Regions from separate parts of the Carnobacterium sp. 1290_CSPC genome, predicted to be linked through region 2. Evidence: predicted binding sites of a transcription regulator. Region 2 holds the regulator's gene; the other holds the start of a gene.
The links. Region 2 encodes Rex, which represses fermentation and respiration genes when NADH is low (regulators of the CRP and FNR family bind a similar motif). Its sites were predicted from a motif close to TTGTGAANTANTTCACAA; they were not measured.
Positions count from the first base shown of each region.

Region 1: the regulator Rex is predicted to act here: its motif matches at 1,761-1,778, upstream of AC973_RS03400 (acyl-CoA dehydrogenase family protein).

Region 1 is NZ_JVVG01000048.1:33,554-37,994, forward strand. Features, by position in the region: gene AC973_RS03395 (electron transfer flavoprotein subunit beta/FixA family protein) at 1-583, opposite strand, end outside; gene AC973_RS03400 (acyl-CoA dehydrogenase family protein) at 580-1,737, opposite strand; gene AC973_RS03405 (DUF3307 domain-containing protein) at 1,965-2,696, opposite strand; gene AC973_RS03410 (SatD family protein) at 2,680-3,345, opposite strand; gene AC973_RS03415 (dicarboxylate/amino acid:cation symporter) at 3,652-4,441, shown strand, end outside.
Region 2 is NZ_JVVG01000076.1:63,022-67,462, forward strand. Features, by position in the region: gene groL (chaperonin GroEL) at 1-1,167, opposite strand, end outside; gene AC973_RS07095 (co-chaperone GroES) at 1,228-1,497, opposite strand; gene AC973_RS07105 (redox-sensing transcriptional repressor Rex) at 2,137-2,760, opposite strand; gene AC973_RS07110 (ABC-F family ATP-binding cassette domain-containing protein) at 2,957-4,441, shown strand, end outside.

The DNA.
Region 1 (4,441 bases), on a different contig from region 2:
TCAAAAGAGGCGATAGATACCGCGGTTTATTGATTTCATCACCAACACTCATAACTAAGGGGTAAGAAACACGGATGACTTCTTGGTCCACTTCCAAATGTCTTTTGACATCAATGGTTTGATTAACTGAATCAAGGTCGACTATACCGGATGCGTTGGTGATTTGTGGTAGATCTAACTCTTCAGCAATTAGTGGGCCAACTTGTCCCGTATCCGCATCAATTGCCTTTAAACCTGTCAAAATAAGATCCACGTTCCCAATCTTGCGTACAGCTTGAGCTAGGGTATAAGCAGTTGCTAAGGTATCTGACCCAGCAAAGGCACGTGAAGATAGTAGATAAGCCTCGTCACAACCCATGGCTAGGGCTTCATGCAAGCTCAATTTAAAAGAATCAGGGCCCATGCTGACAACAGATACTGTACCACCAAATTTTTCTTTTAACTGAACAGCAGTCTCAATGGCATGTTCATCAAAGGGGTTAATACGGCCGCGAACACCACTCCGAATAAGGTTATTCGTTTCTGGGTCAATTTTAACGTGGTTACTGATAGGGATTTCTTTTATAAACACGACGATTTTCATAGCATAAATTCCTCTCTAGATTCAAATAAGACTGAATTTGCGATGTCTAATTGGAGTTTTTCATATGCACCTTCAGCATATTGCAAGGCCTTAGCGTCACGCCATAAGTGCTCAACTGGATATTCTTTAGAGTAACCATAAGCCCCAAAAATCTGCATAGCGTGGTTAGCCGCTTGCAAGGCTTGATCTGAGCCAAATAATTTAGCGGTTGTTGTCTCCATCTTATGGTCAACTTCTTGATCTCTTAACCAGGCAGCTTGGTAGATGATTAGTTTTGTTGCATGTAAGCCCATGGCAATATCAGAGATTCTAAATTTAATCCCATCAAGGTGAGACATCTTACCGCCAAATAGTTCACGCTCTTGAATATAGTTGATAGAAGCTTTCAAGGCGGCATCTTGAATACCAGCCGCTAGTGCACCCATTAAAAACCGGGCTGTATGGTGGGCATTGTGTCCAATTTCCATCCCTTGATCAATAGCACCTAAGCGGTCAATATCCGGTACAAGGGCATCTGACAAGTAAATATCACCGACTGGACATCCGCGCATCCCCACAAAGTCTTCAACACGACCGTTTTCAAAACCAGGATTTTGATTATCTAAGATAAAGACAGTCCGGCTATGTTCGGTATCTTTTTCAGGACTGGTAATGGCTAAAATAAGGTACATAGATGCGGCTTTGACACCGTTGGTTAAGAAAGCCTTATTCCCGTTCAATAACCAACCATCTGGAGTCTGAACAGCTGTTGTTTGTTGGGTAGAAGCATCAGACCCACTAGCTGGCTCAGTCTGTCCAAAGGTAAATAACTCCCGATTAGCCCTAGGTAACCAACGGGCCTTGATTTCTTCACTACCATAAATGACAAGCTGGTCGATTGCTTTCCAGTGGGCTTCAAGGGTAAAGGCAACACCGGGGTTAACTTTTGCTAGTTCAGCAATCACCATAGTCTGGGTTACAAAGTCGTAGCCAGCGCCACCATAAGCCTCAGGGACAGCAATCCCTACAATCCCAACATCCGCCATTTTATCCGTTAGGTCTTGTTGGTAGCCTTCCTTTTCAATCTCTTCGTATCTTGGGGCAATTTCTTTTTCCGCAAACTTTTGAATCATCTTACGGAGTAGTTCTTGTTCATCAGTGAATTTAAAATCCATGTATTTTCACCACTTTCAGTATATTGTGTACTATTTCACCACCCAAGTATACGCTAGTCAGATTGTCGTTTTCCTTGACTAATATCAAACTTTTGACGAAAAAAGATTAAAATTAAAGTGCTTACATAGGTTTGTAGGACCTCAAATATATCTTATAAGTTTAAGTGAAGAGCGTCACAAAAAACATCTTACTTAACAATCGCCTAAATCGCTAAGTAAGATGTCTCTTAAAATATAAAAAAGTATGATACGACGACAAATAGAATGGAAAATAAGGTACCGATTAAATAGTATTCGGCGAATCCTTGGTTCTCCTCAATCAGTTTAAAGCGGGCAATAGACTTCGCAGTATAGATTAAGCCGATGGAAGATAGGGCATTTAATGACAGGAATATAGCTGATAAAATTCGTTCTAAATTCCCAATCATAGCGCCTGCACCAGGAACAGTGACTATTTCAGTTTGGTCAACTGTATCGTCGGTGTAATTTTGATATTGATTGAAAAGCACTTTAAAGGTAACGTTCGCGGGTTTGGTTATTAATACCGTCAGTAAGGTCCATTTCAAGACCAATGTAGGTATGGATACGGAGACGTCACCGGATGCCGGGAAAACAACCTGACTTAAGACGACAATCAATGAAATATGTAGCAATTGATCAATCAGATAAATATAAGGAATCGGTTCTGCCTGGAATATCCACTTCCGCTGTACGGTCACCTTCAGTAAATCAATGATGATATGTCCTAGCCATACAGCTGAAAATAAGAGAATCATATTCGACTGCCAAGTGAGTAACCATGATATAAACAAAAGTAATCCATGGATAGCTAGGTGTTTAGCAAGAGCGGCGTGACTCTTTCTCTTGGCTTCTGACAGTTTCTCACTTTGAAAATGGTAATCACCTAGAAAGTGGGCAATTAATAATACGAGTGTGATGGCATTATGAATCAGTATCATCGACCTCCTGAATGAAACGTGCCAGCTGTTCTTTTCCAGCTAGATAGATTTTAATATTGGCTGAATTTAGTCGTTTACTTAAAGCTGAGGGTGATAATTCTAATTTTTTAGCAAGTGCTTTTTGATTAAATGATTGCTGGTAAATCCCCGTCTCTAAAAGTCCATTGAAGACATATAGCTGGGTTTTAGTCCAACTTGACCGGATAGTATCCGTCAGTAAGAGCAGGGTATTGATGGTGTCATCTTTTCCCTCTAGACCAGTAAAGACTTGACGTAAATTACCGCTGTAATCGTGTTGCTTGACTGATTCAATGGCGCTTCTAGCGTGCCAGTATGCAGGGCCATCTGCGCCTATACTGACTTCAGGATCAATCTCTGTGGCTATTGACCCGTAACCAATCCCAAAGCGAATGGGGTGGGGAATGAGTCGTTGGATGTCATCTATCATTTGAAACACTTGGTGATGAGGTTTAATCAGCACTTGAAATTCATCACCTAAGGTTATCGTTAATTTTGAAGCGATGATGTCACCGTAGTTTTGGTTAATTGTAGCAAAACTTTCTAATAAGTTTTCTTGTAAGTTTTCTCGGTCAGCTGATTTTTTTGAATCAATTAAGTCACCGATAATCGCTATATAGTTTTTAGACATGAGGCACCTCCTTGATATCCATTATAACGGAAATTATATTTAATTGCCAATATTACGGAAACTAAGTGATTAAAATATCCGTTATTTAGGAAATTTATAAAAATTGTCTTTATTTCCGCCATACTTCACAATGTATGCACTACATCACATCTGTTCGGTAATTAATGTGTTTCAATTTTAGACCAATAGTGACCGATATTCGATTATTTACTATAAAATCCTGAGTGCTATACTACGAAACAAGCTATTAGAGACCTATTGCTAACAAACTAAAGTAGGTCTTGATAAATGATTGGAGGAATATGTATGTTTAAAAAACCTAATTTATTGGTACAGATACTCATAGTTGCCATTTTAGGTATCGCCGTTGGGTACTTTTTCCCAGGCATCAGTAGTCATTTTGGTATGCTGGGAGATCTCTTTATGAACCTCATCCAAATGCTCGTCGTGCCACTCGTTTTTCCATTAATTGTCTTATCAGTGGTAGAAATCGGTGGTGGGAATCAACTAGGGAAGGTCATCTTTAAGGCCATTGGCTACTTTTTCCTCGTAACCACCTTTTTGATCGGCTTGACCTTGGTATTTGGTAGACTAGTGAATGTTGGCGGTGATGTAGCACTTGGTGAAATCTCTACCGAATCACTTGATGGGATTGCGACTGGGATTAACTTACAAGATTTTGTCTTAAGTATTATTCCAAGCAATATCTTTCAAACTTTAGCTGATGGTAGCTTATTGCCAATCATTTTCTTTGCTATTTTCCTCGGTATAGGCCTAATCGCAATTGGTGATGAAGCAAAGCCAGTTATCGCTTTCTTTAATTCTTGGAAAAAGGCCATCTTCAAAATGGTTGACTATGCCATTCAATTTGCTCCAATCGGGGTTTTCGGATTCCTAGCCTATGACGTTGCAACTTATGGAATTTCAGGTATTTCTTCTGTATTTAGTTTCCTATTCTGGCTATACATCGCATACCTAACAGCCGCCTTAGTAATTTATCCCATCATTGCGTACAGTTTTGGCGTATCCTATATTTCATTGTTTAAATCCATCTCTGACTTGAGCTTTATCGCCTTTATTACAGGCGGTTCAAGTG
Region 2 (4,441 bases):
TTCTTTTAATTCTGATTCAGTAGCTGCACCAACTTTAACAACAGCAACACCACCAGCTAATTTAGCTAAGCGTTCTAATAATTTCTCACGGTCATATTCAGAAGTTGTTTCTTCAATTTGACTACGGATTTGGGCAACACGTTGTGCTAATTGCTCTTTATCGCCCGCACCCTCAACAATAGTTGTTTCATCTTTTGTGATTACAACGCGGTTAGCAGAACCTAATTGATCAATTGTCGTATCTTTTAATTCAAGTCCTAAATCTTCAGTAATTACTTGACCACCTGTTAGGATAGATAAATCTTCTAACATTGCTTTACGACGGTCACCAAAGGCTGGCGCTTTTACCCCAACGACGTTGAAAGTACCACGGATTTTATTCAACACTAATGTAGGTAATGCTTCACCATCAATATCATCAGCTACTAATAATAATGCACGACCTTCTTGAACAACTTGTTCTAGAACTGGCAAGATGTCTTGGATATTAGAAATCTTTTTATCTGTTAATAAAATATAAGGATTTTCTAAAACGGCTTCCATCTTGTCATTGTCAGTTACCATATATTGAGATAGGTAACCACGGTCAAATTGCATACCTTCAACAACATCTAGAGAGGTATCAATTGATTGAGATTCTTCAATAGTGATGACGCCATCTTGGCCAACTTTTTCCATTGCTTCTGCAATTAAGTCACCAACTTCGCTGTCGCCTGATGAAATTGACGCAACGTTAGCGATTGCGCCTTTAGAATCTACAGGAACTGAAATTTCAGATAAACGATCTGAAGCTACGCGAATTGCTTTGTCAATCCCGCGACGAACACCCACTGGGTTAGCACCAGCAGTAACGTTTTTCATACCTTCAGTTACAATTGCTTGAGTTAGAACAGTGGCAGTTGTTGTACCGTCACCAGCGATATCATTTGTTTTTGAAGCTACTTCAGCAACTAGTTTTGCACCCATATCTTCAAATTTATCTTCTAATTCAATTTCTTTAGCGATGGTTACACCATCGTTAGTGATTAGCGGCGAACCATAACTTTGGTCTAAAACAACATTACGACCTTTTGGTCCTAAAGTTACTTTCACCGTATCAGCTAATATATCAATCCCACGAACCATTGATTGACGTGCATCTTCTGAAAATTTAATATCTTTTGCCATTTATTCATTCACCTCATAAAATTTCATACTGTTATTAATCTGTAAATATTGATAAATTGACTAATCTACAATTGCGATAATATCGCTTTCTTTAATAATTAATAATTCTTGACCATCATATTCAAATGTTGAACCTGCATATTTTTCAAATAGAACGCGGTCGCCTTCTTTCAATTGTGATGTGAAATCTTCCGTATTCTCAGCAACTGCTTCAACAACACCTACTTGTTGTTTCTCTTTGGCAGCTGACGGTAATACGATACCTGAAACTGTTTGCTCTTTAGCCTCTTCAACTCTCACAACTGCGCGTCCGTTTAATGGTTTAATCATTTACATGTCCCTCCATTTATATAAAATATCTGTCAAACCCAAGCTAAATTACTTGGTTATTTTAGAGATTAGCACTCTCTATGTTTGACTGCTAACCTCTACATTTCTTATCTTAAAACAATCAAATATGAATTGCAAGAGAAAGATTGACTTTTTTTGACCTATTTTTCTTTATAAGTCGAAAACCTTGATTTTATGCGGAATTTAAGTTATTTTTAGTAGTTGAAGAATGTGGTAAATTTTGATAAAAGTCAAAATATGTTATATAAGAGAGGAATGTCAGTTTTTTTATGTTAAAAGGACCAGTAATATTTTTATTACTATTCAAACTAGTATTTATTTTCCTAGCCGTTACCTTCGCCATCGGCAGTGTGGAAGGTTCTGGATGGAATTGGACAGTATACTTAGCACTAGCTGTTGCAGCGTATGAAATAGTTGACTTGTTAAAGACGCTAAACGTACTACGCCAATTTAATTCGAAATCATAATCTTTTTATTTATTGTAATTTAGTAAAAATTGCAAACAATTTAAGATTTCATATGTGAAATTCAACAAACTTCCCCTGCAATTAAGGTAAAAAAAGGCCGAGACTAAAGATCTCGGCTTATTCGCTTGCTAGCATATAGCTAGCACATATATTATGAATTTGTTGAGATGAAGTAGATTAAGGTTTGCAGTTCGTTCGTGAAGTCTACATCTTGCACCCGGATACTATCCGGTACATCTAATCTCACTGGCGTAAAGTTCAAGATGCCTTTGATACCTGCTTGTTCTAACGATGGTATCATATCTTGAGCAACTGCTTCAGGTACCGAGAGGATGACCACTTCTATATCCATTAATTTTAATTGTTGCGTCAAATCCTTCATATCATAAACAGGCACACCATTGTGGACCGTACCAATGATATCCTGATTGATATCAAAAGCAGCACCAATTCGTATGTTGTTTGACTTTTTAAAGTTATAGTTCAATAAGGCATTACCAAGATTACCTACACCAACTAATGCAACTGTTGTTAAACGATCTTGGCTTAGTGTCTTACCAAAGAAGTCTAATAAAGCATCAATATCATAGCCATACCCTCGTTTACCTAAGGCACCAAAGTATGAAAAGTCACGTCTAATCGTTGCACTTTCAACTTTCACTGCTTCACTTAATTCTGTAGAAGAAACACGTGTTTTCCCCATATTTTTAAATACACGTAGGTAACGGTGGTAGAGCGGTAATCTTTTGGCGGTTGCTTTGGGTATTTTACGCATGTTCAGTCCTCTTTCTAGTTTAGAAAATAATTTCTTAAACAGTATAACAAGTTTGTGAAAATAACACAAGGGTGTTTCATTCGTGATTTTTAGTATATGTTAAATAATGCAATTTTTTATAAAATGTTTCCAGTGATTACTCAAATTTTTTTGTGGTAAAATAATAAGACTATCTAATGAAAGGATCATGCCTACTATGATCATATTACAAGGTTCAAATCTAGCTAGACGCTATGGCGTAGAAGTTATTTTTGAAAACGTACAACTGACAATCCAACACAACAGTCGCATCGCGCTAGTTGGCCGTAATGGTGCCGGTAAGTCAACATTATTAAAAATGTTGGCCAACATTCAAGCACCTGATGACGGTCAAGTTTCCTTAACTAAAGGAACAACCATCGCCTATATGGACCAACACACAGCCGTCTCTGGTGATCGAACAATTTATGAAGAAATGGTTTCCGTATTTGAACCTGTAATCAAATTAATAAAGGAATCAGAAACCGCTGCGCTTGCCTTAGCAGATGAAGAACTTATGCAAGATACAGAGGCATATGAAGTTGCGCTCAATCGCTATGACAAACTTCAAGAAGACTTGATTCGCTTTAATGCGTACGGATACGAATCTGAAATCCGCATGGTATTACACGGTTTCCAATTTTTTGACGAAGACTATAGCCGTAAGATTTCAACACTTTCTGGAGGTCAACGAACGCGTCTTGCTTTAGCGAAAATCCTACTCGAGAAGAAAGATTTACTCATTCTAGATGAGCCAACTAACCACCTAGATATCGAGACTTTGACTTGGCTTGAAAACTATCTACCAAAGTATCCTGGTGCCTTATTAATCGTATCCCATGACCGGTATTTTTTAGATGCCGTTACCAATGAGACTTATGAAATGGCGCACCAAGGTATCCATTATTATAAAGGGAATTATTCATTCTACTTGAAAGAACGGGCACAGCGTCTCACCATGCAAATGAAAGCTTACGAAAAGCAGCAAGAAGAGATCGCCAAATTAGAAGACTATGTAGCACGTAATATTGTGCGCGCCTCAACGACAAAAATGGCACAGTCACGTCGTAAGCAATTAGAGAAAATGACCAAAATTGAAAAGCCATTAAACGATGAAAAAACCGCACGCATTCAGTTCTCCGTTGCTGAAAGTTCTGGGAATGATGTTTTACAAACCAATAAATTAGCCGTCGGGTATAGTCCAGATAAAGTTTTGGCTGAACCTATCTCATTCCAGCTACGCAAACAGGAAGCAATTGCAATTGTTGGACCAAATGGTGTAGGTAAATCAACCTTACTCAAAACAATTATTAAACAAATTCCAGCTATACGCGGCACTATCGAATATGGCGCTCACTTACAAATTGGGTACTATGACCAAGAATTAGGCAATTTAAATTCAAAAAAAGATGTACTTCACGAGTTATGGGACGAACATCCATCCATGATGGAACGAGATGTTCGCACTATTCTTGGCTCCTTCTTATTTACTGGAAATGATGTGACCAAGTCTGTAGCAACACTTTCTGGTGGGGAAAAAGCCCGACTTGAATTGGCGAAACTCGCTTTGGAACATGATAATTTCCTGATTCTCGATGAACCAACCAACCATTTGGATATTGATTCTAAAGAAGTATTAGAGAATGCCTTGATCGAATATGAT